2 linked regions of the Roseimaritima multifibrata genome follow. Each later gene encodes a partner of the first gene's protein in a complex. Links are inferred from orthologs where the notes say so. Each region holds a gene or a part of one and is shown on either strand. Other genes may lie near its edges.

What was found.
Region 2: the proteins of hisF (region 1) and hisH are in contact, whole or in part, in a crystal structure (PDB 6RU0), measured with the Thermotoga maritima proteins. The link is inferred for Roseimaritima multifibrata from one-to-one orthologs. Residues at the interface, in WP_004080486.1 of Thermotoga maritima: Met1, Leu2, Ala3, Arg5, Ser40, Glu41, Asp45, Glu46, Ala70, Glu71, Ile73, Asp74, Ile75, Pro76, Phe77, Asp98, Lys99, Ser122, Gln123, Glu161, Thr195, Leu196, Asn247, Arg249, Glu251; in WP_004080484.1 of Thermotoga maritima: Asn15, Arg18, Arg22, Arg117, Leu118, Pro119, His120, Met121, Gly122, Trp123, Asn124, Asn134, Gly135, Tyr136, Tyr138, Val140, Tyr158, Glu180, Lys181, Ser182, Ser183, Lys184, Ile185.

Annotation. Positions count from the first base shown.
Region 1 is NZ_CP036262.1:1,908,210-1,923,644, reverse strand. Bases 10,991-13,724 are described here. They hold hisF (imidazole glycerol phosphate synthase subunit HisF), read right to left. Parts: upstream 12,875-13,724; coding sequence 12,107-12,874; downstream 10,991-12,106. Other genes in these bases: FF011L_RS07030 (Gfo/Idh/MocA family protein), read left to right, coding at 13,368-13,724; FF011L_RS07040 (type IV pilus twitching motility protein PilT), read right to left, coding at 10,991-11,973. Outside these bases: hisS (histidine--tRNA ligase), read right to left, coding at 1-628; FF011L_RS07075 (YkgJ family cysteine cluster protein), read right to left, coding at 683-1,135; FF011L_RS07070 (formyltransferase family protein), read left to right, coding at 1,248-2,105; FF011L_RS07065 (tetratricopeptide repeat protein), read right to left, coding at 2,236-3,600; FF011L_RS07060 (DUF1552 domain-containing protein), read right to left, coding at 3,610-4,896; FF011L_RS07055 (DUF1592 domain-containing protein), read right to left, coding at 4,931-7,411; FF011L_RS07050 (hypothetical protein), read right to left, coding at 7,797-9,521; FF011L_RS07045 (aldose epimerase family protein), read left to right, coding at 9,707-10,816; more of FF011L_RS07040, read right to left, coding at 10,813-10,990; more of FF011L_RS07030, read left to right, coding at 13,725-14,744; FF011L_RS07025 (NAD(P)H-quinone oxidoreductase), read right to left, coding at 15,264-15,435.
Region 2 is NZ_CP036262.1:1,641,534-1,656,941, forward strand. Bases 4,595-7,301 are described here. They hold hisH (imidazole glycerol phosphate synthase subunit HisH), read right to left. Parts: upstream 6,405-7,301; coding sequence 5,784-6,404; downstream 4,595-5,783. Other genes in these bases: tyrS (tyrosine--tRNA ligase), read left to right, coding at 4,595-5,061; FF011L_RS06040 (hypothetical protein), read right to left, coding at 5,170-5,781; FF011L_RS06050 (vWA domain-containing protein), read left to right, coding at 6,808-7,301. Also shown: FF011L_RS06020 (redoxin domain-containing protein), read right to left, coding at 1-639; hemE (uroporphyrinogen decarboxylase), read right to left, coding at 1,031-2,938; tRNA (guanosine(46)-N7)-methyltransferase TrmB, read left to right, coding at 3,053-3,700; more of tyrS, read left to right, coding at 3,781-4,594; more of FF011L_RS06050, read left to right, coding at 7,302-8,928; FF011L_RS06055 (thioredoxin family protein), read left to right, coding at 9,021-9,623; FF011L_RS06060 (ATP-dependent helicase), read right to left, coding at 9,794-11,782; FF011L_RS06065 (hypothetical protein), read right to left, coding at 11,866-12,108; FF011L_RS06070 (hypothetical protein), read right to left, coding at 12,398-12,757; nth (endonuclease III), read left to right, coding at 12,773-13,426; FF011L_RS06080 (FtsX-like permease family protein), read left to right, coding at 13,453-15,408. UniProt on the Escherichia coli protein: IGPS catalyzes the conversion of PRFAR and glutamine to IGP, AICAR and glutamate. The HisH subunit catalyzes the hydrolysis of glutamine to glutamate and ammonia as part of the synthesis of IGP and AICAR.

The sequences.
Region 1 (15,435 bases):
CGGCGGTGACGCCTGCAGCGGATTCCATTTCGGCCGCTGTTTTTTCAGGACCGATTTTCGCCAGTTTGTCCAGCGAACGGAGAATGGGGACCGACTGTTCAACAAGGCCAAGGCTTTCCAACAACCCGGTCAGGATTTGGCGATTGTTGATGTGAATTTTAAAACCATCAAAGCCCAGTGATTCCATCAAGTCATTGATGATCAACAAGGTTTCAATATCGGCAACAACACTCTCGCTGCCAATACAGTCAAAATCGCACTGCACAAATTCACGATAGCGGCCGGCCTGCGTGTTTTCGCCTCGCCAAACGGGGGCTAAATGGTATCGCTTAAAAGGCGTCCCCAATTGGTTGATGTACTGGGCGGCAAACCGAGCCAGCGGAACGGTCAGGTCAAACCGCAGTCCCACTTCACGTCCACCATGGTCGGTAAACCGGTAGAGCTGCCGATCGGTTTCGTCACTCCCTTTGCCCGTCAGGATTTCCAGATACTCCAAAGCCGGAGTATCGATCGGAGCAAACCCGTAACGTCGAAAGACGGTGCGGGCAGTTTGCATGGCCTGTTCGCGAGGAATCATTACCTGAGGCAAATAGTCGCGAAAACCTTTCAGCGTACGGGGAGTGATCATATCGACGGATTCGCCGTAAGTGGATTGGGGAAGTAATAGAAGTTGGAGAATGGGCTAGGCCAGAGGCAAGGCGGTCGGCCTGGGACTACGGAACCCTTGGCCGGAATCGGGGCCAAAGCGAGCGTCGCAGTATTCTGCAATTTGCTCGGGGGATTCGAAATACTTTTCGTAGACCCAGTCATCCTCATATTCACAATTGTCGGTGGTGTAATCCCGACAGATTTGTGGGCGAGTTTCATAGATTCCGCACCGATTATCGGCCTGCAAGTGCTTGCAGGTCGTGTGGACAAGCAGGTACCAGTCCCCTCCGTCCACGAAAACACTCGCGCGATCATGCAGCAAATACCAGCGGATAAAGTCAAAATCCCGGCGGGAATCTGGGACATCGATCGGGAGGGCAAAATACTGACAACATTTGGCCGTACAGTGTTCACACAGGCTTTCCCCCACTGGGACCTGTGAACGGCGTGGCTTGCCCGCGCCGGGGCGGAGTTTCGTGATCGTCATTGTGTTGTTTGCTCCCAATCCGATAACTTATCGCAGTCATCCGATTTTACTTTATAGTTTCGCTGCGAAGGCTAGCACAGCCGACAGCGATCGAACAGGGTTGAACCACTCCATGGAAGTCGTCATCACCGCACTTGGCCCCGACAATGCTGGCCTGGCCGATCCGATCATCCATTATCTGACCGGTCAAGGAGCACGGATTTCAGAAATCCAAATGGACGACCATGATGAAGAGCAGCTATTTGCGATGCTCTGCCGAGCCGATTTTGATCCACAGCATACCACCTACGAGCAAATTCGCTCGGCGATGCGACAGATCGGCGAACATAAAAAGCTAGCGATCCGGGTCTGGAGCCGCGATGCACGAGAAGGAAAACCCCGTATTGCCCTCTGCGGGACCTATGTGTCGCACACCCCCAGGGCCGTCCTGGAAAACGTCCGAAGTGGGCGGATCGACGCCGAGATTTCGGTGATGATCAGCAACCGCAAAAAATTGCAGGCTCTGGCGGAAGAATACAACGTTCCGTTCCGCTTAATCGGCGACAGCGAAGGGGCGGCCGATGATGCGGCCATGGTCGATGCTCTGGATGAATTTGACGTCGACTACGTCGTCCTAGCACGTTACATGCGTGTCCTCCCGGCCAGCACCTGCTGGCAATTTGCCGGTGGGCGAATCATCAACCTGCACCACGGCTTATTGCCCGGCTTCCCCGGTTTTCGTCCCTACCACGACGCCAATGCCGTCCGCATGCTGACCTACGGGGCGACATGCCATTTCATCATTCCGGAACTGGACGCGGGAAATCAGATCATCAACCAACGGACTTTCTCCGTAAATCCAGGTACTCCGCTACCGCAAATCATTGCTCAAGGCGAAACCGAAAACGAACCAATCTGTTTGGCCGAAGGAGTCCGCCGTGTCGTCGACCGCGAAATCGCATTGCACTTCCATCGAGTCGTCGCCCGATAAAGAGAACGAGCGACGCCAAACTCCTAGCGGCAGAGCGCGAGCCCTCCGGCCCGGAAACCAACGCTCGCAAAAGGGCCGGACGGCTCGCGCCGTTCCGCTAAGATTTATGCGGCAGGGCGGATGTCACCGGTCAAATCGCATCGAGCGCACGCCGAATCGCTGCAAAGACAGAGCCCCAGTCACCGGTGGTTGTTTGCCGAAAGAGTCGCATGCTGGGATACCAGTGCGTCGTTTCTGCCTTCAGGCCCCAACGCCAGTCGGGAACTTTTCCCAGAACCACCCAGACCGGCACGTTCAACGCACCGGCAAGGTGGGCGGTGGAAGTGTCTGTCGTGATCACTAGATCCATCTGACAGAGGATCGCGGCCGTATCGAGAAAAGCTCCGCCCGTCTGGTCGATGCTGTCCGGCAGCCGTTGAATTCGATCGGCAAAATCGCACTCCGACAATTGTTCGCTTCCTACCCCATGCTGCAGGCTGAACCAATCGCAATTCGAACTTTCAATCAAGGGAGCAAATTCCTGAAGCGGAACCGAACGGTAGATATCCGCGTGATGGTTCGGATTCCCTTGCCAGCAGATCCCGATCCGCTTGGACGCCTCATTCGATCGTGCCGGAAGATTCTGATTCCAGTACTCCAACAGAGAATCGCTGACCGACAAATAGGGCGTAACCGCCGGGTCGGGTTTCACTGGGAGCGATCGCACGTGGTCGGCAGCTTCAATTAACGAAGCCTGAAAATCGACATTTGCGGGGATCATTCCGCTAGGACAAACTTGGTCAATTCCCGGAGCCGAGGAGAGCAGGGGAACCATTTTCGATTCGCACCCCAGCACGGTCCGCGCACCGAGCGAACGAAGTTGCTTGGCCATACGGACGAAATGGATCGCATCCCCCAGTCCCTGCTCAGGATATAGAAAGATTGACTTACCCTCCAAAGGCTCTCCCTGCCATAAAGGAGCCGCGGACGCTGGGCGTTGCAGGCCGGGCATTTGCCAACGCCAACGATATTCCTCCCAGCCCTTCGCCTCGTCCCCCAGCAACAGATAGATCACTCCTAGATTGCGATGGAGTTCCGGTTCCTGTGGCGACAACTGCAACCCTTTTTCATACCACTGCAGTCCCCGCTCGACGTCTCCGTTCCAGATCCACAGGGTTCCTCGATTCTTAAAGGGACTGAGGTAATCTGGTTGCTGCTGAATCGCCGTTGCGAAGCAAGCGTCCGCTTCCTCGATCTGATTCAACATCCGCAGAGAATTGCCAAGATTATTCCAACCGATCGGAAACTGCGGCTGGATCTTCAATGCGGCTCGGTAAGACGCCACCGATTCTTCGAACCGATGCTGGTCAAAGAGGGCGATGCCCAAGTAGACATGTGCCTCCGCGCTCCCCGGGGCCTGCGCAAGGATCTGTCGATATATCGATTCGGCTGCAGCAAGTTTCCCCTGTTGATGGAGTTTCCAAGCGTGCTGCAAGACTTCGCGAATGGTTGCCAACAGTTTTTCCTAGGTCATTTCCAAACCGGTCATCGTGCTGGTTCCCGAGGCGAACTGATCCATTGGCAACCCCATCCGCTGCAGCAAGCTGACGTACAGATTGGGCAATGGATAGTTATTCTTTTGATCAAAAGCCAAGTGCTGACCATGACGGAAACGGCCACCGCCCAGTAGGACTGGCATATTGCGAGTGTCGTGGTTCGACGCGTTGCCGAGATTGCTGGTCAGGATCACCGAAGTGTTATTCAACAGATTCCCTTCCGCATCTTCGACCGACGCGAGGTCACGCAGAAACTGTCCCCAGGTGGCCACAATTTCCGTTTCGATCAACGTCAACTGCTCTAGCTTCTTTTCGTCTTTGCCGTGATGGCTTAAGGCATGGTATCCCTCTTCGACTCCGGCGATCGGCAACACGCCGCCCGATCCTCCGAGGTGGTAACTGATAAAGCGAGTCGAATCGGTCTGCAACGCCAACCGAATCATGTCGCTCATCAATTTCTGCCGACCGATGAAATCATTGGAATTCCCAATATCGACCGGTCGCTTACGATCGACCGTGGGTTTCGGACGCTTTGCCCACGCCTCCGATTTTGCCAGTCGGACTTCCAGATCACGAACGCTAGAGAAGTATTGGTCCAATCGTCGCTTGTCACCGGCGCCCAACTGCCTGTTCAATTGCTTCGCGTCCGACGCGACCAAGTCCATGATGCTTCGTCCATGCCGAACGCGTCGGACTCGCTGCGCTTTTTCATCTTTGGCATCGTCGATGAACAGTTTTGCAAAGACGGCCGACGGCGAAGTCTCCGCGGGAATCATCGCCCCGTTTTCGGTGTATGAGGGGCTATTGCTGCCCGCACTACCAACCACCAACGAAGGGTAGCGAGTCGCATCTCCAAGATGTTTCGCCATCAACTGATCGATCGAAATCGAATTGCGTGCTCCCCCGGTCCCACCGGCAGGGTTTGCGGTCAGCAAACTGGCCTCGGCAAGGTGGCCCCCTTTCACACCGGGGTGCGAGGAACCGGAGATCACCGTAAAGGAGTCACGGATGTCATCAATCTTTTTTAAGTACTGCGAAGGCTTGTAATCGCGTCCCGCTTCCTCGGGGTTCAATTCACTTGCCAACAATCCCAAACCGAGCGTCATCGAAACGAATCGTTGAGGTGCCAACGGAGCCGAGCCCTTTGCGCCAGCAGTTGCCTTTTCCATCGCCGATAGCCAAGGCACGGCAACCGATACCCCTGCACCACGCAATAGGGTTCGACGCGGCAATTTCTTCATTGCTAAAAAAGACATCTGTATTCCCCTTTATCGAGATTTGTAATCGATTCTACTTATTCAGAAACAGGTCGCTGGTGATCGTGCGATAGAACAGTGTCCGCATCCCGTAATCGGAATCGGCACAGTCTTTCACGATTTTGCGAACCTCTGGCCGATCTGCAAATTCAATCGGAGCCCCCGTCGCATAGGCGATCCAGTGGTGCACCAAATTGGTCGCCAACCGATCGGGATTGGCCAGGACATGATCCTGAAATCCGGATAAATCATCAAACCCTTCGCCACTGGTCCAGTGGTAACTGGGATCAATTTCCGGCCCCTTCTTCTTCGCATTCCCTAGCTGCCCATAGTGTTTCCGCCATTGTCCCGCGGGATCAAAATTCTCCAACGCAAATCCAGGAGGGTCAATTTTGACATGGCAACTGGCACAAGAACTATCAGCAAGGTGCTTGTTCAACATGTCACGGATCGATTTGGCTCCGCGAATGTCCGGTTCAATCGCAGCGACGCTTTGGGGCGGAGGCGGAATCGGTTGCCCTAGAATCCGCTCTGAAATCCAAACACCTCGAATCACTGGAGACGTGGTCGTCCCATTTGCAGACACCTTCAACAAAGCGCCCTGAGTGATCAAACCACCTCGCGGCGATGCTGGATCGAGCGACACGGCGCGGATTTCGTCGCCGGAAACACCTTCCACGTCGTAATATCGAGCAAGCCGACTGTTCAGATAGGTTTTCGGAGCTTTAACCAAGTAGGCTGCTGGTTCATCCGCACGCAGCATTTCGGTCAAAAACTGCACGGTCTCTTCGACCATTGCCTCTTTGACAACGCGATCAAATTCACGAAACAGACGTCGATCGGGTTGAGTATCGTCAATCAAAGCAAGATCAAGCCACTGGGCGGCAAAGTCACGCATAAACCGTTCGTCGGCACCGTCGCTAAGCAGGCGATCGACTTCGCTGCGCAGGATTTTATTGTCGGCCAACCGACCCTCTGCGGCCAGATTGCGGAGCCGATCGTCCGGCGGTGAAGCGGTCAGAAAATAGCTCAACCGGTTCGCCAGATCATGCCCTGCCAAACGCCCAGGCGGTTCGTGAAAATACAGAAAATGAGGCGAGCAGAGGAGGGCTCGATAGCTTCGCCGAAGAGTACTTAGCAGGGGTTCGCCAGCGGCCAAGTCCGCCTTTGCCGCATCGATGTAGTGCTTGATTTCGCCGGAGGTGACATCACGCCGGAAAGCACGCGTGGCAAATCGATGCACCAGTTCCTCAACGGACGCAACCGGATCTTTGGCCACCAATTCCACTTCACTTGCTTTCGAATCGCCTGATGATTTGCGGTTCTTCGCATCCTTTGATTTTTTCGAATCCTGGCTCTTCGCGGTTCGTCGAAGTTTCAGGTCGCCCCACAGCAGATTGGCGATTCCTTTGTCGTCGGGCCCATAGTGAATCCGCTCCATCAAGATGGAGTGAATGGCAAGACCAGCGACGTTCTGTGGCTCACCTTCACCCGTTCCAATTTGCCCGCCACCAAAGGAAGCCGATTTCAATGTCCTGTCTGCTGGACGGATCTCTAACATATGGCCTTTAGGAAGCCAGCCCTCGAAAGTCCACTCCTGAGGTTCATTGGTTACTTCAAAACTGCCAACCGAGGCTAGCAGCGGAGCACTTGAAACACACAGCCCACTTCGCACAGAACACCAGACGCCATGATCCTTCGGTTGATTCAGCGCCGACGCACGAATTTTAAAACGGTACCAGCCATCGGACCGAGCCTTCGTGGCGGGAGTCCGCCCATAAAAGATGACTCCTCCCATCCAGACAACGGCTGCATCGTTAAGAAGTTCGGGTTCCCGACAACGTCGTTTGGGATTTTCTCGTACGATATCCTTCACCGACAAATCACGACGTACGTCTTCCTCTTCGCCGAGCGCGCGGGAAAAAGCTTCGTCAAGGGATTTATCGACAATCTGAAGGTGTTGTTCCAATTGGAAATGGGAAATCACTTGGCCATCGGCAACGGTCGAAAAACCATCGGTCCGCGGCTCGTCAGGCAAGCGAGCTGCCAGTGGAATATCGATCCCAAGGACTTGGTGCAACGAGCGTTCCAGCTGTAGGTTCGTCAGGCGACGCCCTTGGACTCGGCCGACATGATTAATATGAGCTTGCTGATTCGCCCGCAGCCATCTTTCCGTCTGCTGCTCAAAAACCGCCTGGGCTTGCGTGTCGACTTCGCCGTAATCAGCAGGGGGCATTTCTCCATCATGGACACGGTCAAAGACGCGCACCCAGCGGTCCATATTCCGCAAAGTCAGCCCCGCTTCGAATTCGCCAAGGTCGAAACCACCTTCGCCATCTTTGCCGTCGTGGCAATCAAGGCAATTATCGTTAAGAAATGCACGAATGGTCGGAGGCACAGCCACGGCCGGTTCTGCCGATTCCGCGACCGAACAGGGTGCAAACGAAATCACGACAAAGGCAAACAATGCCGCACTCAAACAGGAAAACGCGATGCGAATGCGAAGCAAATCCATAGAAGCCATTAGAAAAATGAAGGCAGGAAAGGGAGGCGGGCAGACTCATTATAGTGTTTTCAACACGGATAACGAGGATCGGACTCGGAAACAGCCCAAAAACCAAGCGTGAACCGATCGATCGTGTGGTCTAAGGACTATCTACCGCACGCCCTCGCCCCCCAACTCGCGACCTCGAACACGCAAAAAAGGGGAGAGGCAAGAGAATAGTCTTCCCTTCCGGGCGCCACCGATCGAATTTGCCGGGTCAAAACGGCCTGCCAGCACAACCGCACTACCACGAACAACAGCGTTGCGTTGCAGCGACGTTGGCCATAAAAAAACCTCCCTCGCGGCAAACCGCAAAGGAGGTTTTTGTTTTTAAAACGGCGAACGCTTTGCAGAACTAGAACTCTGCGCGACCTGCACCTTGACGTTTGGCTGCTTCGATCCCGGCACCGACAGAACGCAGCACGCCTTCACCGACGATAATGCGATTCGATTGACCGCGAGGAATCATGTTCGTGAGGATCAAAACGCGATCGGTCTGCTCGCTGTTGTTTGCAGAATCGATGACCGCGTCGACCACAGGATTGGAAACCTGCTTGCCTACGGCTTTGGCGAACGGCAGAACCGAAACGTACATTTGCCCCAATGGGCGTTTTGCACCGTCAGCATCTTCCGAAGAGGAATCGATCAGCTTCTTCAACGTTGCTTCAGGATCATTACCGGCGGCGTAGTACAACGCATCGGCTGAGGTTCCAAGCTTAATAACGAACTTGGGGCCGAGTGTTTTCTGGGCTTTATCGTCGTTGATTTCGATAACGATCGAATGCAAATCGACCTCTTTGTATTTCGATTCGTTGAAGGTGAATTTGGGTGCACGGGGGTCATTGGCAACTTTCCCAGCCAACTCTTTGACCATGCGTTCGATCTCCGCACCATCCGCAACGACGGCTCCACCCTTCAGCGATGGCTGATCGCCCGACAGATCCAGCTGCATACCGATATCTAGTTTGCCCTGTTTCATCGTGTCGACCGTCAAGTCAACAAAACGACGCACCAACAACATCAGTTCTTCTTTTTGGATGTCGCCCATGCGTTGGTCTTTATCCAGCTGCGCCTGCATCGCTTGCAGACTTTGTTCGATCGATGCTTCCGCTTGCTCGACAGCCTGCGGGCTGATCGAAGTTGACGCGTGGTAGTACATCGCTGCGTCCGAGGAAATCACCGAAGCAAATTTCGAGGGGAGTGACATCGTGTTGGCGTAGGTTTCAGCCAATTCACTTCCTTCAACCGCGGTGGAAACGATGTCAAAGAACAATCGTTCGCGTTCGGGCTGAATCGCAAACCCGACAAGCAAGGTGTCGGTAAACGCGATCTGATCCTGGATTTGCTGCAGGCTGCGTTCAGCCATCTCACGAGCATTGTCCATTTCCTCACCACCGCGACGAGCCATCCCTTGATCGAAACCTCGCTTCAAGTTTTCGATAAAGGCATTGCGTTGTTCGGGGCTGATTGCCTGAACATTCAACCGTACGGCGATATCGTAGATTTCCGGCAGGTTCCCCAGCAGGGCTGCGGGATCGTTAGCAGGTTCTTTGACGGCATCACGATTGGAGGATGCAAATGCCCACTTTCCTTTCTGCTTGATGTACAGAAGGCTGGGGCCGGCGGTGATCACCAACGTGTCGGGATCGCTCTCCAAAGCCTCTGCGGGCCCGGTCTGAGCTTCGATATTTTTGAGGAACATCTTGATGTCGTCACTTGGCAACATCAGGACGGGAACCATTTCGCCATCAACGACATTGACGGTGATCCCGATCGGACGTTCGGGATCGATTCCTGCGGTGTAGATATTTGCCATTCCAGCAAACATTCCCCCAACGGCTGGTTGCCCGACCGCTTCACTGACATACAGCAAACCGTCGCGGATTCCTCCGATCCCGGAAAGCGATACGACCAAGGCAGGTTGGTCGACTCCTTCCACAACGGATAAATCGGGAACTTCCGCTTTTGAATCCTGGTCGATAGCGACCTGGGCCAAGAGGTTCGAACTGCCCAGAACCAAACCAAACGCAAGCGTCCAGCTGCTCAATTTGGCGAATACGGAAAATGATCGACCTTGCATGCTACTCCGTCCTGTCAATGTTTTCTAAGAGATTTACAGGGCCCTGCGGCAGAGCCCCTAGCTATTAAACCAAATTCTAGCACCGTTGTTCACCCGCAAAGCCGGAAAGATACGAATCGTTACCACGAGTGAGATACAATGGAAACCTTATCTAGCCCCCCCTTCGCGGAGACCTAAACGTGAGAATGCTGCCCGTATTGTGCTTTCTGTTGCTCTTCTCAACGACGCCGGCCCTCGCAAAGGTCACGGAATCCCCCTTCGGGAAAACCGCAACGGGCGAAAAGGTTCAGCAATTTACCATTACAAATTCGCACGGACTTTCCGTCAATATCATCACTCGAGGGGCGACGCTTCAGTCGCTGATCGTCCCTGACAAAGAGGGCAAGCTAGAAGATATCCTGCTTGGCTTTGATTCCGTCGCCGGCTACGAATCAGAAGACAACCAGTACTTCAGCTGCACCGTCGGCCGCGTCTGCAATCGAATTGGCAATGCTCAATTCGAACTATTTGGGGAAACCTACAAACTGCATGCCAACGATGGAAACAACACCCTGCATGGTGGTGGGGCGAGGAGCTTGGACAAAGTGGTCTGGAAAGCTTCTCTTCCGGAGGATCAAGAAAACACGGTGGAACTGACCTACTTCAGTCCCGACGGAGAAGAAGGATTTCCGGGCAACGTCCATTTTTCGGTTCGCTACTCGCTGACAGAGAAAAACGCATTGGCGATTTCCTATAAAGCGACCACCGACATGGAAACGCCGATCAACATGACCAACCACGCGTACTTCAACCTGTCCGGAGCAGGTGCGGAGACGGTCCTTGACCATATCCTCCAGATCGATGCGGACCAGATCACGCCGACCGACGACGAATTGATCCCGACCGGAGAATTCGCCGACGTCGAAGGGACCGCTCTCGATTTCCGTGAACCAACGGTGATCGGAGAACGGATTGCGGCGGTCGATAAAACGGCCGCGATTGGCTACGACCACAACTGGGTCCTCAACCACCAAAACCGCGGGGTCCGCAAAGTTGCCACCCTGGAGCATCCAAGCAACGGGCGGATGATCCATGTGGTGACCGACCAACCGGGACTGCAGTTCTACAGCGGTAACTTCCTAAAAGGACAGGAGGGTAAAGGAGGAAAGACCTACGCACACCGAAGCGCCATCTGCCTGGAAACCCAGTTCTACCCCGACAGCGTCCACCACGAAGATTTCCCCTCCATCATTTTGGTTCCGGGGGAAACCTATTCGCAGACGACGCTCTATCAATTCAAAGTCAAGGAAGACTAGATGATGCCTGGAGCTTTGACATCGATTCCCTTGAGAGCCATCTTGAGGGAGTCTTTGTTTGGCGCCACAGCAAACGCGGTTGGCCGATCGATCAGTTCATCGTCGATCAACCCTTTGAGGCTCATGGTGAAGTCTTGCATCCCATCCTCTGCACCGATTCGAATCGCGTCGGGCAGCTTGCTATCCTGACCTTCTAGAACCAGTTTTCGGATCATCGGACTGAACGTCATGATCTCGCAAGTCGGAACCCGCGAGACGCCCGGTTTGATACTCCGCAGCAATTTCTGAGCAACGATTCCCTTCATGTTAAACGCGATCGCTGAGCGAATCGCTCCGTGCATTTCTTCGGGGAAGAGGTCCAAAATACGGCCGATTGTCGTCGATGCACTCGCTGCGTGAATCGTGCCAAAAACCAAGTGACCGGTTTCGGCCGCGTGGATCGCGGTCATAAACGTCTCTTCGTCTCGCAATTCCCCCACCAGAATGATGTCGGGGTCTTCACGCACAGCGTGCTTCATACCGACAGCAAAGTCGATCACGTCTTGACCGATTTCTCGCTGATTCACCAAACACTTGTCTTCGGTGTAAACAAATTCGATCGGATCCTCCAGCGTCAGAATATGTTTCCGATAGATGGAATTGATGTAATTCAACATCGACCCGATGGTTGTACTTTTCCCCGAACCGGTCACCCCAGCCAACAGCACCATGCCTTGTTCATAGTGGCACAAGGTTTCCACACTTGGCGGCAGGTAGAGGCCCTTGAAGTCGGGGATGAAGTTATTGATTCGCCGAGCGACCATCCCGATTTTGCCCAGCTGCTTCAGCAGGTTGACACGGAAACGCCAGGAGACCCCGTCGACGTCACAAACATACGCGAAGTCAGCCCCCCCCTCTTCCTCAAAGATATGCAGGTTCCGCTCATCCATCATCGGAACAAGCAAGTTGATCATTTCTTGATTGTCGACCGGTCCTCGGTTCAGCGGTTTCAGCTCGCCACCGACGCGGACCATCGGCGGGCGGTCGACCTTCATGTGAAGGTCAGACCCTTCCAATTTGACAAGCGCCCGAAAAATCTTGTCGATATCCAGCGGATCTCGTTTAACCGTCAGACTTTCCTTCAGACGCCGCACAATTGCGTCTCGGCCCCCCTCCATACCAGCGGTCGTTTTCGGGGCAGCGTTGGCTTTGGCAGCGTGAGCCATATTGGGACATCTCCAGAAGAGGATGAAAGAACAAGTTGTTTATGTGCAAAGGGAAGCGAACGCCCGGTCTTGCAAGCGTTCGGGCTTACAAGCGAACGGAAACTCCGGCCGCCCGCATCGAACGCTTGGTCTCTTCAATTGTAAACTGTCCAAAATGAAAAATACTGGCAGCCAGGGCTGCATCGGCTTTTCCAATCAAAATTGCATCGGTCAGGTGTTCCGGTTTTCCGGCCCCTCCGCTGGCAACGACCGGGATCGAGACCGCTTCGCTGACGGCGGCAGTCATTTCCAGGTCGTATCCGTCACGCGTTCCATCGGCGTCCATACAGGTCAGCACGATCTCGCCCGCCCCCAATCGTTCCACTTCCTGGGCCCACGCGACCGCTTCCAGGCCCGTCGGTTTGCGGCCCCCGTTGATGTGGACCTCCCAAACCTCTCGACCGTCTCGCTGAATTCGCTTGGGGTCGATGTTGACGACAATGCACTGGCTGCCGAAGCGATCGGCCGCACGGCGGACAAAATCGGGGTCGGTACAGGCCGTCGAATTGATGGAAACCTTGTCCGATCCAGCGGAAAGTAACGCTCGAACGTCGTCGATGGTGCGAATCCCCCCACCGACCGTCAGAGGCATGAAAACCTGCTCCGCCGTCCGGCGAACGACATCGATCATGATGTCCCGTTTCTCGTGACTGGCGGTAATATCCAGAAAAACCAATTCATCGGCCCCCTCCGCTTCGTAGCGCCGGGCCACCTCAACCGGATCCCCCGCATCGCGGAGATTGACAAAATTGGTCCCTTTAACAACGCGCCCCTGAGCAACATCGAGACAGGGGATGACACGTTTAGCAAGCATCTACAATCTTCCCAAATTATCCGGCACGCGAACGAAAAGGCTTCTGGCCCCAGGTCAAAATATCTGGCTGAAGAAAAGCCGGGTCCGGGCCAGTTTAACCACGCACGAAATCAATGACGAGGTGCCCCGCCGGGAGAGACGATTTAATCGGCCGGAACGGGTCAGCGTTCCGGTTTCGCACCAGCAAGCGAGGGCATACGCACAAGTGGCTGAGGATTCTTTCGAGAAAATCCGTTGATTGCTTAGAACCGGGAGTCAGCAGCCTGACTGCTCGGTTCGCCAGGCAGACTGCCTCCCCCATATTCCGGCCTCCACGCGTGATAAAGTCCGACGCCTGCTCGCGATTTTCTGCTGGGCGTTTACAAAGGAAGCGAAAAGTGCAACGCGGTGCCCGACGGTGTAGAATGCCACTATTCAGTTCCAATTTTGGGCCTCGAACAACCCATTACTTACCATCACCTCTTCCTCTTTTCGGCACAGGGCTGGACGAATAATGACGTCACAGAATCCATCTTCGAATAAATCACGCCGCTCTTTTCTGAAGAAATCGGCTGGCGCTGCCTCGGCCGCGGTGGCTGCCCCTTATTTCTTCACCGCACAAACAGCTCAGGGTGAAGAAACCGTTTCGAAAAATGACAAAGTGCCGATCGGTCTGATTGGGGCTGGAGGCATGGGCACGGGAAACATGCGTTCGGCAGCGAAATGGGTCGACGTCGTCGCTATCGCCGATGTGGATCAAAATCGTCTTCAAAAAGCCAACAAAGACCTCGGTGGCGGCAAAGCCGATCTCTACTCGGACTATCGCGAAATCCTGGAACGCGATGACATCAAGGCACTGCATATCGCCACGCCCGATCACTGGCACACCAAACCGCTGATCGAAGCCATGCTGGCAGGCAAGGACATCTACTGCGAAAAACCGCTGACCCTGACAATCGACGAAGGGAAACAGATTCGCAAAGTCCAAAAGGAAACAGGGCGAATCGTCCAGGTTGGGACTCAACAACGAAGTACCTTCCCGCTGTTCACCAAAGCGATGGCGATTGTTGCCGATGGACGCCTGGGACATATCCACAAGGTTCAAGCTGCCATCGGTGGAGCTCCGACCAGCAAGGCAATCCCGGTCGCCGATATCCCGGAAGGCCTCGACTGGGATCGCTGGCTTGGGCCGGCTCCGAAAGTCGACTACCGCCACGAAGGCAAAGCGACGAACTGCCATTACGAGTTCCGCTGGTGGTACGAGTACAGTGGCGGCAAGCTAACCGACTGGGGTGCCCATCACGTCGACATCGCAAACTGGGCTCTTAAATTGAACGGCCAGACCGCTGGCCCGCTTTCGATTGGCGGCTCAGTGCAGCACCCTGTCGAATTCGACGAAAACGGTTACCCGAAGCAAAACGATCGCTACAACACGGCAACCAAATTCCAGTTCGATGTCGCTTTCCCAGGTGGCACCGAAATGATCATCCGCGATGACACCGACAATGGCGTCATGATCGAAGGAGACAAAGGCCGAATCTTTGTCAATCGAGGCAAACTGGTTGGTGCTCCGGTCGACGCCCTCAAAGACAACCCGTTGCCCGAAGACGCCATCCAGAAGGTTTATAAAAACCTGCCAATGGTCGGCAACGCACGTGCCGCCCACTGGGCTTGTTTCCTGCACTGCCACAAAGAGGGATTGGAACCGATCTCCGACGTTCACTCTCACATGGAAATGTTGAACATCTGCCACTTGGCTGGCATCTCCGCTCGCTTCGGTGGACGGACCCTCAAGTGGGACGCCGCCAACGAACAGATCGTCGGTGACGATCAAGCGAATGCATTCCTCACAAGGAAGTACCGCGACGGATACGAGATCGAAGGCGTTTAATTCAACCGTCTAAGATCTATCTCACTATTGGTTAACGCAATTTGAGGTCGGTACCTCGACCTCAAATGCGCCCGCCGGGAAAGTGCCCGCATTTCGCGAGGGACGTGAAGTTTCTAGGGGACGGTTTTGTAGCCTTTCGCTCGGGATGTGCGATATATAAGTTGACGGTTTGACAGCAGCTGGCACCTGCCCAGACATCCAAGCGCCACGTCCCCTCGTCGGTTTACCCGACAGGAACGCAAGATTTGAAATTAGAGGTGGTTGTCCCCACGGTTTTCGCTTCCCGTTCGGATTGCCGCTGAAAGCGGCAATCCGAACGGGAAGCGTTTTTCTAGAGCCATGCGAACTAATTTCAAATCTTGGCTTCATGCCAGGCAAGCTGGCATGGGGCCTTTTCTCCCTGCCACACTCGCAACTTATTTATCGCGCGTCCCGAGCGATAACAGGCTTAAGGGGCGTTCTTTCCCGAGCGAAAGGCGACATAGGCTACCCGACATACGGGACGCTACGATCGGCCGTTTAAATACGTAAGACGATCTTGCCGATGTGTTCACCAGACTCCATTCGCTGGTGTGCGACGGCCGCTTCGGTCAGCGGAAACTCGGAATCGATCACGGGGGCTATTTTGGCGGCATCAAGCAGCGGCCAGACCTTCGTCAATAGTTCGTCTGCGATGCGGGCTTTCATCGCT
Region 2 (15,408 bases), 260 kb from region 1 along the record:
CAGGTTCGCGATTTTCTGTTTCTGTTCATTGGAAAGACTATCGACAATCCCATGGTGCTCTTCATCTTTGATCGCCTGCAGTTCTTCTTGCAGCGATCCGAGGTCGGAACCGGACGCGACCTTCTTGCTTAGCTCGGTTGCGGTGCGATCGGTTTTTAGGGCTGCCAGTCGAAAGGCACTGTGATCTTCCTCTGATAATTGAAGGACGGCGGCGACATCCTTTTGCAGAACAATTCGAGTCCCCAAGGCTTGGCGTTCCAGCTGTTCCAGACGAAGCCATTGCACTCGATCCAGAACCGTTAGAAGGCTCTCTTTTAGTTTTTCTGTTAGTTGGCGTTGGATCGCTAGCCGGTCGGTGGCCGGTTGGATTCGCGACGGCCACCAGATCGCATCGAGGGGACGCAGTAACGCGACGACTTTTTCGATCTGCTTGGGGCGGAGCTTCAGTTCGTCCCAAACCAATTGGTCGTGCAGCATCTGTAGAAGCGCGGGGGGCATTTCGATCGGTTCGTCGCCGGTGAATTGGCTTTCGGCGGTGTTCTCTTTGTCGGCTCCGTGAACCAAATTCTGTGGATGGCTCAGTTGCACCAGGGCCAGCAAAAGCAGAGCAAACGAGAGATGGAAATAGCAGGTTCGCATGGCAGCCACAAAGCAAAGGGTAAAGGATCATTCGATCCGCATTATAGAGCACGGGCCGGAAATCCCGAAATTCTAAGCGGTGCCCAGCCGAGAAGCGATTCGGCCCGCAGGCATGCGCTGGATCACATGGCAAACGAGCGACCCCCAAGGGAGTGAAGGAATCACTTCACTTTCCGCCCAATCCCTGGTAAGTGCTCTCGTTTGGTGGTCTGTTCCCGAAGCAGTCACGTAGCGCCGTTCGCCATAGCGTGGGCAGGCCGACAATACATTACCAATAGATTTCACGTCCCCCGAGACGAGGGGTCGTGCTTGTATTTGCTCCGCCGCCTATTGAAACGACAGCCCGTTGGGTTTCGAAGAAATTTGGGCGGGTCGCGATGTTGGCGGAGGTTTATGAACCGCTTGTTGCTTTGACGTATTCGACCAAGGCGATAACGTTTTCAACGGGGGTCTGCTGGAGGACGCCGTGGCCCAGATTGAAAATATGTCCGGGACGGCCGGCCGCTTGAGCGAGGACTTCGCTGGCTCGCAGGCGAATCTGTTCGGGGTCGCCCAGCAGGACTGCGGGATCGAGGTTTCCTTGGACGGGGCGATCATGGCCAATGCGTTGCCAAGCCGTGTCTAGCGGGATGCGCCAATCCACGCCGACAACCGTTCGGCGATCGCCTCGAAGGAGTGGAAGCAATTCGGGATTGCCGGTTGCAAAATTGATCACGGGAACACCTGGGGTGATCCCCTCAAAAATTTGCTTCATGTGGGGCAGCACAAACTGCCCATAGTCGATCGGGCTGAGGCAGCCTGCCCAGCTGTCGAATAATTGCACGCACTGGGCACCCGCGGCAATCTGTGCGTTTAGGTATCGAACGACCGAACGCGCCAGTTTGCCCATCAAACTATGCCATGCACCTGCATCGGTGTGCATCAGCTGTTTGGTGTGGACGTATTGTCGACTACCACCCCCTTCAATCGCATAACTGGCGAGCGTGAATGGGGAACCGGCAAACCCGATCAGAGGGAGATGTTGCGGCAAATCGGCACGTGTCTGGCGAACCGTTTCAAAAACAAAATCGAGCGAGGAAACGTCTTCTAGTTCTTGGACTCGATCGACTTCGTTGGGAGACCGGATGGGGTTATGGATGACCGGTCCGTCTCCTTTGACAAATTCCAGATCGAAACCCATCGGTTCCAGGATCGGCAATAGGTCGGAAAAGATAATCGCCGCGTCGACTCCAAGACGGTCGACTGCCGTGCACATCACTTCGCTGCAGAGTTCCGGTTTCTTACACAGTTCCAGGAACGACTGTTTGGCTCGGACTTCGCGGTATTCCTGCATGTAGCGTCCCGCCTGTCGCATCAGCCAGATCGGAGTCCGTTCGGTCGATTCGCCGCGGCAGGCCCGCATGAAAAGACTCTCTTGGCTTGGATGTGGTATGCGTTCGCCCGTCACAGGATCCATCACAGTCGTTACTTTCTTGTATTCTCCCAGCGTGCGACATCGTTTTGCGGCTTCAACAACCAGATGTCCCATCTTGGGATGAGGGGGTTCAAAATCAGCGGTTAGTTCACATTCTTGTAGCATTTCGGTCGTGGTCGGACCAATCGATCCGACGACCATGCTTCGCAGACGCGTGCGAAGCCGATCGGTCAGCTTCAGGTGCTCGGCCATGCGGAGCATATTAACAACTTGGTGGCCGCTGGTGACCAGCAGGACATCTCGGTCTCCGGCACAGATCGCTCGGACGTTCTGTTCGAGGGCGGAGGTATCTTCGGGGTATTCCCAGCCGTAGACCTTCAGTGCGAGGACTTGCCCGCCGCGGGCTTCCAGGCCGGCGATCAAGCTGGTGTTGGTGATTCCATATTCCTGTACCGCGACCGTTTGGTATTGCACGGGGGCCACCGAATCGACCAGTTGGAGCAGTTCGCGCCAAGTATTCGGTTCACCCACCTTGAAAGTTGGTTTTAGGCCAAATTCACGCATCGCGGCGACCGGTTTCGGGCCGCGGCAAACGGTGGTGATATCGGACAGTGAATCGAGGAATTGCTGCAGGTCGACATGACGCTCGATCGATTTGATCAATTGTCGAAACCCGACCCCGGTTAAGAGGATTACATAGGTAATTTCGCCCGTCATCACGCGATAGGCAAAATCGATCGCGGGCCGATTGGGTTCGATCGGGACCTCTCGCATCGACGGGCTGACATAGGCAACGCCGTTATGTTTCTCGATCAGCCGAGCCATATCGCCGGGGCGACGGCTTTGCAGGGCGGCGACGCGTAAACCGCCAAAATCGGGATCCATAATGCACTTGTCCGGAATTCAGAGTGGGAAACGTTGGTAGTGGTCCTGTAATCAAAGACGCAGGGAATGTATTGTAGACGCCCCATTCGATTCCGTTAGCCCGTGTCACCGACTATGCCGCGCCGCAGTCTTCGTAGCCTTCGGGCTGCCTTACCACTTGATCGTTACCTTTCGACGGTTGAGGAATTACCCCCACTGCTGACCAGTTCCTCGCTGTTTAACAATGATGCGCCCTTGGAAATCGAGGTCGGGTCCGGGAAAGGGCTGTTCATGCAGACCGCATCGGCAGCCGAACCGGATCACAATTTCCTCGGGATCGAAATCGCCCACAAATACGCTGCCTCGGCGGCCGCTCGCTTGGCTCGTAACGAGCAAAGCAATGCGAGAATGGTGGCAGGGGACGCCGAACCCTTGTTTCAGGCGAAGATCCCCGAGGGCTCTTTAGAGGCGGTTCACGTTTATTTTCCCGATCCTTGGTGGAAGACACGCCACAAGGGGCGGCGGGTTCTTAACGAGGCCTTTATCGAAAATGCCACGCGCTGCCTCAGAATCGGTGGACGCTTTCATTTCTGGACCGATGTCCTCGATTATTTCGAATCGACGATCGAAAAAGCTGCCCTGGTCGCTCCCAATCTTGGGCCTCCCATTCCAGAAATCGCCCCGGCTGCCGAACATGATCTGGACTATCGGACTCACTTTGAAAGGCGGAGCCGAAAGCATCGGATCCCGGTCTATCGCGTTTGTTACCGCAAACAGGCGTAGTCCTCTGCCGCGGTCCGCAGTCAAGTAACCGTTTAAGCCTCACCTCGTTTTCCACTTTCTACTGTTTAGGATTCTATCGGATGTCCTCCACTGACCTGTTGGCTGAACTCCGCTGGCGCGGCCTGATTCATCAATGCACCGATGAGGCGGGTTTAGAAAAATTGCTCAGTGAGCCGCAAACGATCTACATCGGTTTCGATCCAACGGCGACCAGTTTGCACATCGGCGGATTGATGCAGTTAATGCTTCTTCGCAGGTTCCAGAAAGCGGGCCATCGACCGATCGCCTTGGTGGGAGGGGCGACCGGGATGATCGGGGATCCGACGGGTAAAAGTGAAGAGCGGAATCTGCTGACCCCCGAGCAGTTGGCTGCGAATGTGGATGGGATCGCAGCCCAGATGCGTGCATTCATCGATTTTGACGGAGACCAGCCTGCGCTGTTGCTGAACAACCATGACTGGATGAAGGACTTTAGTTTTCTAGATTTCTTGCGTGATGTCGGGAAAAACTTTCCCGTCGGAACCATGCTGGGGAAAGAATCGGTCCGAGCTCGCCTGGAGAGTGAATCGGGGCTGAGCTACACCGAATTTAGTTACCAGTTGTTGCAGGCCTACGATTTTGTGCATCTGGCCCGCGAACACGGGTGTTTCATCCAGGGTGGCGGAAGCGATCAGTGGGGCAATATCACCGCTGGAATCGATTTGGCCCGAAGAATGTTGGGCAAACCGCTGGTCGGTTTAACGGCTCCCCTGCTGCTGACCAGCGACGGTCGCAAAATGGGAAAAACGGAAAAGGGAGCCATCTGGTTGGATCCGCAGCGAACCAGCCCCTACGCCTTTTACCAATACTGGCGGAATGTCGAAGATGTGGATGTGATGCGCTGCATCGCGTTCCTCACGGAAATCGACAAAGAAGAATACGACGAACTGGCGGTCAAGGTCGCCGAGGATCCAGGCCGCCGGGAAGCGCCTCAGCGATTGGCTGAATGGATGACCCGGTTCGTTCACGGTGAAGAAGGTTTGCAGGCGGCTTTGAAAGCCAGCAAGATGTTGTTCGGCGGTGAAATCGATTCGCTAAGCGATAACGCACTGGGAGAAATCTTTGAGGACGTTCCCAGTCAGGAATTCCCCCGATCCGCGCTGGAGGGGGAAGGCCTGTGGGTCGTCGAAGCGTTTCAGAAATCGGGTTTGGCAAGCAGCAATGGGGACGCTCGCCGGACGATTAAAGATGGTGGCGCGTACGTAAACAACCGCCGTGTTGTCGACATGGATAACCGTCTGACCGAAAAGGATCTGGCCAGCGAAACGGTCATGGTCCTGCGAAAAGGAAAACGGAAGTACGCCCTGCTGAAATTTTTGTAAAGGCGTAAAGGCAGGATCGCGCTCTAGCGATCCGAGCGTCGCCTTTCGCTCCGCGAAAGAAAAGTCCTTTTGGAGCTACTTTCGCGGACCGAAAGACTACAAAAACCGTCACCTATCAATTTCGCTGCGGCGCACGTCCAGCTGCCAGCGGATGGTTCGAGGAACCGTGTTCTCTTGAGGCGTGATCTTCAATCGTAGCAGCCGGTTGTCTGTATCCAGGCTCCATTCGGCAGCGGGTTGCTGCGCTGCGGAAGTTTGAGCGTCGATCGCCAGCGGGGTCAGGACCAGTGTCTGCTCTCCGTGCGTCACCTGCGCTTGGTTGTCTTGGATGGCGACTTCGACGTTGTCTGACAACCGGTACTGGCTGCCAAGGGCGAGCGGAAAAATGGGGTAGCGGCAGGCGATGTCGAATTTTAGCGACGGGGTTTTGTCGTTTAAAAACGCTTCCACACTGCTGCTCCAGTGCCCTTGGCCCGCTTGCCCAACGGCGAGAGCTGCATCGTTTTCGCCGATCGGTTCGACCGATAATTGCTGAAGGGGTGGGTCGGCGGGCCAGTTGTCCGAAGCGGTTTCCGCTGGATCGGACTGCAACAGGAGCGTGGGATCGCCGGAGCTGGCGAAACTGAAAATTTGATGCTGGTAGCGGTCGCCGGATCGAGGGAAGCGAATTTCAATCCCGGCGCCGTCCTGATTTTTTACCGATAGCTGTAGAGGTTCCATGTTTAGTCCTCCACCGTTAGTTCTGCAAAACGACGTAGCAATTCCAGTCCGTTGGCTTGGCTTTTTTCGGGGTGGAACTGCGTCGCGAACAGATTTCCGCGGCGGATCATTGCACAGAATTCGCCTCCGTAATCGCAGGTCAGGGCAACCACATTGGGATCGGCCGGGACGACGTAGTAGGAGTGTACAAAATAGAAGTACGCCTCCGCGATATTGTCGGGCAAGATCGGTGCCGTCGGTGGGCAGACGTTCACTGTGTTCCAGCCCATGTGTGGAACTTTAAAGCCTGCGGGGCGCTGGAAGCGGACGACTTCGCCTGGCAAAACGCCCAAACCTTCGAATGTTCCACCTTCATACCCGGTGTCAAACAGCAACTGCAGGCCTAAGCAGATTCCAAGGAAGGGGCGGTTGGTCTGGCAGTAGTCCTGGAGTGGCGAAACCAGGTCACGTCGTTTCAGTTCGGCCATCGCCTCGCCGAAACCACCGACGCCGGGCAGGATTAGCCTCTCCGCAGCCGCGATTTCCTTGGGATCGGAGGTGATGTGAGCGGTCGCGCCGACTCGCTCCATCGCTTTTTGGACACTCCGGAGATTGCCCATTTGGTAGTCAACAATGGTGATCATCTGCTTAGCAATACAAGCGAGTCAGGGGCTAGCGGGGAAAATCAAGCTTTAGAAACCTAATCGCCTGAACGGATGGTGTAAACAAACGGATAGTCCGTAGCCGGTATTTTCGGTTCCCCAATAGCGATAGCGCTGGGAATTTCGTGTACGGCGGCCGATCTGATACGTTATAGGGGTGAGGGATTATTATCGATAAACGGTTATCAATCCCATAATGATTGATATTTTGGGTTCTGGAGTCCAAACTGTGTATGGGGCTCATTGCTGTGAATGCAATCAATTAACCAAAGGATTGGCGTTGCTGCTGTTGCTGGAGAGTGAAAGTTGCTCTCTCGGCGGGTGTGGTTTCGCCATGATCCGAGGACTTTTCCGTTCGGCCACTGCTCTAATCTGAGTCGCTTGAATGTCAATCGATAGCGTGCCCTCTTACGATTCCGCATCATCGCGAACCCCTGTTCCTTTGGCTGGGGGGCCGGATAGTGGTGCGTCAGAGGATTTGCTGCAGGACGTTCATGTCGATGAGGACGAGGAAGGTCTGTACGAGGATGAAGAGGAGGAAGGTGAAGAATGGTTCACCGATGAATCGGTTGCATTCGTCGCCAGTCTGCTGACGCACATGGCGATTTTGCTGGGATTGGCGTTTATCCCCATCCTTATCGAAAAAGATCCTTCGGCGGTTGTTCTGGTCAGTTCGCCTCCTGAATATGACCAAGAACGTGTCGAAGTCATCACCGACATTGCCTACAGTTTGGCTCCGAGTGAAAAAATTGGAGCGAACAGCGAAGCCGAAGCCGAGCTTTCCGAAGCCTCTGCAGAAATGTTCGCCGAAGTCGCCGAGATCCCGCAGCCGATCGATTTGCGTGAAAGCCCCATCGCGACGATCAACATTTCCAAAATGTTTCAGGAAGCGGTCGCACCGGTCGATCGTCTGAAAGAACTGAAGGGAAAGACCGGCGTCGGTGCCGTGGGAGCCGCCGGTGCGGTCGATCGTTTGACCTGGGAAATCCTCCAGTCGATGCAAGAACGGCCGACACTGGTCGTGTGGCTGTTTGATCAAAGTGGCTCTTTGCATCGCCAGCGACAAGAAATTCGTGATCGGTTCGACCGAATCTATAAAGAATTGAAGCTTGTCGAAGAAAGCGGCCACGAAGCGTTCGAACGACAGGACCCCAGTACCGCTCAGCTGGTTACCAGTATCTTTGGGTTTGGGCAAAAGGTGGAATTGCTGACTCCCGAACCGATTGTCGATCTGGCTGAAATTAAAAGTATTGTCGATAACATCCAGGTCGATTCGTCCGGGGTGGAGCAAGTCTTTACTGCCATTTACTCCGCGGCCCGTGAATACAAGGGCTTGCGTCGCCACCGCTTGGGCGTGGGGGCTCAGAGGAATGTCATGCTGGTCGTGGTCACCGACGAACGGGGCGACGATGCGGATGGGCTGAACCCAACGATCGATATCTGCCGCAAGTATGGCATGCCGGTTTACGTCATCGGAGTCCCTGCACCGTTTGGACGCGAAACAACGTTTGTAAAATATGTCGACCCCGACCCGAAGTACGACCAGTCCCCGCAGTGGGCTCAAGTCGATCAAGGGCCTGAATCGCTGTTGCCCGAACGGGTCAAGATTGGGTTCACCGGGAACTATGCCGAAGAGCCCGTCATGGATAGTGGGTTTGGACCCTTCTCGCTCACGCGGCTTTGCTACGACACCGGGGGCATCTATTTCACGGTGCACCCCAACCGGAATGTGAACCGCCGTGTGAAGGGGAGCGAGATCGAAGCGTTCTCGGCGAATATGTCCTACTTCTTTGATCCCAACACGATGGCCCCATATCGGCCAGATTACGTTTCGAAAGAGGACTACGAGCGATTGGTGCAGTCCAGTCCGATGCGTCAAGCATTGGTCGCGGCCGCTCAGTTGCCCGGCGTCGATCGATTAGAACGCCCTCAGACTCGGTTTGTGAAGCGGAGTGAAGCGGGCTTGGTTGGGGATCTGACCACTGCCCAGCAAGACGCTGCAAAGCTGGAACCGCGAATCAACCGGATGGCCGACGTTTTGCTGCGTGGCGAAGATGGACGCAACGATGAAACCAGTCCTCGCTGGCAAGCAGGTTTTGATCTGGCCCTCGGCCGGGTACTGGCATTGAAAGTGCGTACGGAGACCTACAACGCGATGCTCGCGGCTGCCAAGCGAGGCATGCCCTTTAAGGATGAGAAGAACAACACCTGGGTGATTGCCCCTGACGCTGAAATCAGCGTTGGAAGTAAATGGGAGCGACAGTCGGCTCAGGCGGTCGAACTGCTTGAACGTGTTGTTAAGGAGCATGCAGGAACCCCGTGGGCGATCCTTGCCAAGCAAGAATTGGAAACGCCTCTTGGGTGGAAGTGGAAAGAAGAGTTCACCGATTTGAACCCGCGTCCCGCTGGCGGCGGCAACAATAACAACAACAATAATCCTCCGCCGAGCGACGATAAAAAACGGATGCTCAAAAAAGCCCCCAAGCGTCCAATCCCAAAACTGTAGTTCAGCCGAGGGGTGGATGGTTTGATGATGCCGTTGTTATCTGTGTCGGTTGTGCTTTCTGCAAACGCTTTCTTTTAGTGGATGTTGGGTCTATGTTGCGTGGACTGGTGGGCGGTTTCGCCGTTTTGGCTTGTGCGGCACTCGCTTCGGGTGGGCAGTTTAATCGAATCTTAGATATCGGCGATCCAGCCCCCGAATGGTCGGCGCTGCCAGGCACCGATGGAAAGACGCATGACGCAAAATCGCTTGCGGGCGCTCCGGTGGTGGTGGTCGTTTTCACCTGCAACAGCTGCCCCTATGCCGTCGATGCGGAGGAGCGAATCGTTCAGCTGCACGCCGACTACGCGGCCAAAAACGTGGCTGTCGTAGCGATCAACGTCAACTTGGTCGAAGAGGATCGGCTGCCGGCGATGAAAGAGAAAGTTGAAGCGAACGGTTGGAAGTTCCCGTATCTGTTTGACGAAAGCCAGCAGATCGCCAAGGAATTCGGAGCCAAATACACGCCGGAGGTTTACGTTTTGGATCGTGAACGCAAAGTCGCTTACATGGGGTCCATGGACGATAGTCCAGACGGCAAGAATGTAACGAAGACCTACGTGCGAGATGCCATCGACGCAGTCCTCGAGGGCCGTGACGTCGCTACCGCCGAAACCGTTCCTGTAGGCTGCCGAATTCGAATGTCCCGCCGCCGCTAAGCGGGCAGTCGCGTCAATCGGAAACGGAGAAAGCTTGTCGCCTTTCGCGGCGCGAAAAAACGTCTTTTTGGGAGCTGCTTTCGCGGCGCGAAAGGCGACAAAAACCGTCATTTGTAAATTTCGCTTCCGCCGGTTCTGTAGGTCGTGGCGAGAGAATGTTTGGCGTTCTCTCAGTGCCCGCCTTTTTTTCGATACTTGTTTGGGTTCTCCGCTTTTCCTGTGATCTCATACAAGAACCGGCTAGGCGTGGTTGGCCGCGGTTTCCCCCAGCGGCGGCGGGTGAGCGCCATCGAAAGGGTGAGCGTTTCCTGGGCTCGGGTGACACCGACGTAACAGAGGCGTCTTTCTTCGGCGATGTCGTTCTCGCTGCCACTCTTGACGCTTCGTCCGTGGGGCAGCAGACCTTCTTCCATCCCGACCATGTAGACGACGGGGAATTCCAAGCCTTTGGCCGCATGCATCGTCAGCAGCCAGACGGCGTTCTTTTGCGCTAGCTTGTCTTTCTCGTTCCCCATTTCTCGTCCGGCGAGCACCGTTTCGGAGAGGAAACCGGCAAGGTCGGGATCTTTGTCGCGGTCCTCGTAGGCCGAAATCGCATTGACCAGTTCTTGGATCGAATTGGTTCTTGCTTCGATCTCTTCGGGTTCGTTGTAGACCCTGCGGATTTCTGCAAAGTACTGCGTCCGTTCGATCAGCGTTTGGACCGCCCCGGTCAGCGACCCCAGGGTGGCTTCTTGAACGTCTTTCAGCAGCGACCGTAGGCTGTCGACGCCACGTTGTGCGGCTGGAGGCAGGTCCGACACAGCGTCTGGATCGGCCATGATTTGCCAAGCCGGTTTACCGCCCTGAACGGCTCGTGAAATGATTTCCTGAACCGATTTGTTTCCTAAGCCGCGCGGCGGCGTATTGATAACACGCAGGAGCGAGATTTCGTCGTTGGGCTGGTCGATCCATTTCAGGTAGGCCAACAGGTCTCGGATTTCGCGACGGTCAAAGAAAGATTGGCTTCCCAGCATCACGTAGGGAACGTTCATCTTTCTTAATTCCGTTTCGAACAAACGCGGCTGTTCGTTTGTGCGGAATAGAATCGCAACGTCGCGAGGTTCGTAGCGGCCGCGATCAAGCAGTCGGGCAATTTCGCCAACGACCAATTTTGATTCCTCGGTTTCATCCTTCAGCTGCAGGATCCGAGGTCGTTGGCCGACCGCGCGGATCGGGCGAAGGGTTTTGTCGTGCCGCGTTGCATTGAATTCGATCAAGCGGTTGGCCATTTCCAGGATTTGGCCGCTCGATCGATAATTGTCTTCCAGTCGAACGACCGTTGCGTCCGGCCAGTCCTTGTTGAAATTCAGGATGTGCGTAACGTCGGCGCCGCGCCAGCCATAGATCGATTGATCGTCATCCCCGACGACGCACAGGTTGCGGTGGGATTCCGACAGGCACTTAATGATCCGGTATTGGCTGCCGTTGGTGTCTTGGTATTCGTCGACCAAGATATGGTCGTATTTGCTGGATTCTTCTTTGCGGACTTCCTCGTCCTCTTGGAGAAGCATTTCGGTGTGGACCAGCAGGTCATCAAAATCCATCGCTCCGCACGAGCGGAGGCCATCCTGGTAGCGGCGGTAGGCGCTCGCAGCCAAGTGTTCTTTGTCGGTTTCGGCGACCGATCCAGCATCGGCGGGGAGGATGGATTGATTTTTCCAGCCACCAATAATCGACAGCAGGTCTCCCGGTTTCAGGGCGGTTCCTGGTAGCCGCAAATCGCGCAATACCGCACGCGCGAGCGATTCTTGATCACTTCGGTCATAAATTGCGAATTTAGCGGGAAAGCCAATCCGTTTGGCGTGCCGGCGCAGAATGCGAACGCACTGCGAATGGAACGTGCCAATCGTCGGTTTGGGGCTTTTGTCCGCCTTCCCTTTGCTGGAACGCTTTTTGGGGCCGATCAACTCGGTGACCCGCTCCTGCATTTCCCCAGCGGCTTTGTTGGTGAAAGTCACCGCCAAAATTCGGTCGGGGGAGGTTCCATGGCGGATCAGGTTGGCAATCCGGAAGGTCACCACGCGGGTCTTGCCCGTGCCAGCGCCTGCCAGAACCAACATTGGTCCTTTGAGTGTTTCGACGGCCTGTTTTTGGGCCGGATTCAGTCCATGCGTCATGGTCGCGAATGGTAGCGACCAAAAGTCAAATCGAGAAGCGGAGGGTTCTCAATTGGGGGCGAAATGCCGCTCCCCAAAGGTGATTAAGCCGCCGATTCGGTCAACTGCAGGGCGTCAAGCAGGTTTTCGAAACGCTCATCTGCCGCACGACGACGTTGTAGTCGTTCGTTGACGTCCCAACTGGACCGGATGGCCAGGACCCGAGCGGCGATTTCGATGTCCGATAAAACCGTCTCATTTTGAGAGCGACGGTTCGAATTTGCGACGCGGTTGGTTGTGTTCTGAGTCTGAGTTTGAACTGGGGCGTTTTCAATAGCAGTTGACATCGTGGTTTCTCCTGAAAGCGAAACATTGGTGACGCTTGGGCCGGGAGACTGTTTATAAGCCATCTCCGTAGGGCTTCGCTGGCCAACCTATGACCAGCTTTGAATCGTTCACCGCGAAGGTTGGTGATTCAATGATTGACTCTTAAGGCAATCATCGTGCCAATTACACTTATTGACGCAATCGACATAAAGAAGTTCGCCGGAAGAACCGTCAAATTGGTAAGAAACGTAGGAAAACGTGCCGAATTTTTTTGCAGGTCGGCTGATTCACGTTTTAAAAACGCAATGGTCAGTGATCGGTCGGCCAACATTTCGTTTCAAAATCTTGCAAGGTTTGCAACCGACCACCAGGAAGTTCGGTGATCTGGAGGCCTTCGTCGACCAAGGAAATGCAGGAAATTAGCTGTTTCAGGTCTTCCCGGAAGCAGTTTGCATGCAAGTGCACAAATTGCAATTGTTGCCCATTGTCGTACAACATGCCGGTAATCTGCCGTTGTAGCAGGCCGTCGATCATCCAGACAAAATATCCATCCAGTTCCAGGTCCAGCTTCGGTAATTCGGCCAGCCGGTCTGCGGAAGCTTCGAAACTGAGCTGAAGCGGGGTTCCGCTGGCTCCGGTGATTTGGATTTCAAATTTAGCTAAGCTCAAAGCAATCGGTCTCAAATGAAAAAAACGGAACGGGCGGCCCATATTCAGGAGCAATTGGCGGAACGGTATCCGGATCCTCCTATCCCCCTAGATCATACCGATCCCTTTACGCTTTTGGTGGCCGTCCTGTTAAGTGCCCAGTGTACCGACAAGAAAGTCAACGAAATCACCCCCGCTCTGTTCCGTGCCGGAGGGACGCCGGAGGCAATGTCTAAATTAGGGGTGGAGGCGATTCTGGAGATCATCCGCCCGCTTGGCTTGGCACCACAAAAGGCAAAAGCGATCGATGGTCTTTCCAGACGTTTGATCGATGTGTACGACAGTCAGGTCCCCGATAGTTTTGAAGCGTTAGAATCGTTGCCAGGGGTTGGGCACAAAACGGCAAGTGTGGTGATGGCCCAAGCCTTCGGCCATCCGGCTTTTCCGGTCGATACGCACATCCATCGTTTGGCTCAGCGGTGGGGTTTGACCGATGGCCGTAGCGTCAAACAAACCGAGCAGGATTTGAAACGTCTTTTTCCGCGAGAATCGTGGAACGAACTGCATTTGCAAATCATTTTTTACGGCCGTGAATTTTGTACCGCTCGCGGCTGCGACGGCACCAAGTGCCCGCTCTGTCGTGAACTGTACCCGCGCCGCCGAAGTCCGGTGGTGCATCGAAAAGCGTAAGACACTGTAAAGCGTAAGACATCGTTATGAACAAGCCTGCAGTTACTCCGAATCAGATCGCCTTTCGGTCGCTCCTGTTTCATTGGCGAATCTCGTTTGCAATCGCGATGGGCGTTGCTGTGGCGACGGCCGTCATCACGGGAGCCCTACTGGTGGGCGATTCCATGCGCGGGAGTCTGCGTGGGTTGACCGAGCAGCGGCTGGGACACGTGGCGTACACCCTGTTTCCTGGAGGGTTCTTTTCGCCGGCGGACTGGCTAGCGGAGGAAACCGATGTGACTCCGGTCGGGATTGTCTATTTTCCGCGCGGCGTGGTCGAATTTAGTCCGGATCAGGACGCCACCGGATCGGTCCGTAGGGCCGGTGGCGTTCAGGTGATCGCGACCGATGCCGATTTTTGGGATCTTGATACAAGTGGTGTACGTCCCAAGCAGATGCCGGATGAACAGAGTGTGGTTCTGAATCAAGCGGCGGCGATCGAGTTGGGAGTTCAGATTGGGGACGAGGTGACCGTCCGGTTACCCAAAGAGCAAGCCGTCCCGGCAGACAGTCCGCTTGGAAATAACGCGGCCGAGTCCGAAGGGCTGCCACGTATGAAGGTGGTGGACATCGTCCCCACTGTAGGGCTGGGCCGATTCTCGCTGACCGCTAGCCAAGTCGAACCACAGAACGTTTATCTATCGCGTGAATTGGTCGCCGACGTCCTCGCCCGTGAAGGACAGGTCAACGGACTGCTTATCGGAGCAACGAACAGCCCTCGTGATCTGGCGGCGGCGACCGACGTTGCCAAACGCTTGCAGGAGGATCTGCATCCGACGTTGGCCGATTTCGGATTGCAGCTGGAACAGGTACAGCAAGAATTTGATGGCGAACCGGTTATTGATTATTTCAGTCTGAGCAGCGATCGCTTGTTGATTTCCGATTCGATTCGAGCCATCGTGAGCGACCACTTGGGGGCCGAGAACGTCCATCCTGTGATGACTTACCTCGCCAACCGGATCGAGAAGATCGAACCGGACGGGCAGCTAACAGGACTTGTGCCTTACAGCACTTTGACGGGGATCGATTCGCTTCCCGATCTGCCGCTGGATTTTAACATTCCCGATTCGGCTGCAGCGGTCCCACCGGCAGTGGAGTCGGCTTCCGGCACACCTGCCGCTTGGACGGTCGAGGGTTTGAACCTTGATAGTCCTGCGGTCCCAATCGTTCTTAACGACTGGGCTGCAGATCGATTAAAGGCGAAGCCAGGCGATTCGGTGTTGGTCTCTTATTTTGAACCGGAAACCCAGCAAAGCCGCGAAGTCAAACGCCAGTTTCGGGGCATCGTCGCATCGATCGTTCCGATTGCGACTCCCGCCAAACCCTTTCGACGAAAGCGGCCCGCGATCTACGACGTTCGCCCGACTGTCTACAACGACCCGTTGCTGACTCCAACGGTTCCTGGGGTTACCGATCAAGAGAGTATCTCGGCTTGGAACGTTCCGTTTGAACTGGAGGATACGGTCGAAAAGGAAGACGACGAGTATTGGAACAACTATCGTCTAACGCCCAAGGCCTTCCTTCCGCTGAGTGATGCAGAGCGGCTGTTTGGTAGTCGTTTTGGCCAGACAACCAGTCTCCGTATCGATCGCAGCGTGGCGGTCGATCGAGAAGCATTGGTTGCCAGTTTGGACTCGGCCCTGCGGACCCATCAGGCCGATTTAGGGTTTGTGGTGCAGCCGATTCGAGCGACTCAACTGATCGCGTCAAAAGGGACGACTCCATTCGATGTGCTGTTCTTGTCGCTCAGCATGTTTGTGATTTTTGCCGCGTTGTTGTTGATTGCTTTGCTGGTTCGTCTGGGATTGTTGGGGCGTGCTAAAGAGTATGGGACGTTATTGGCAGGCGGTTGGACCAGCAAGTCGGCGGCCGGTTTGGTAACACGCGAAGGCTTGCTGGCTGCGGTCCCCGGAGCGATTTGCGGAGTTGTTTTGGGAGGGGCC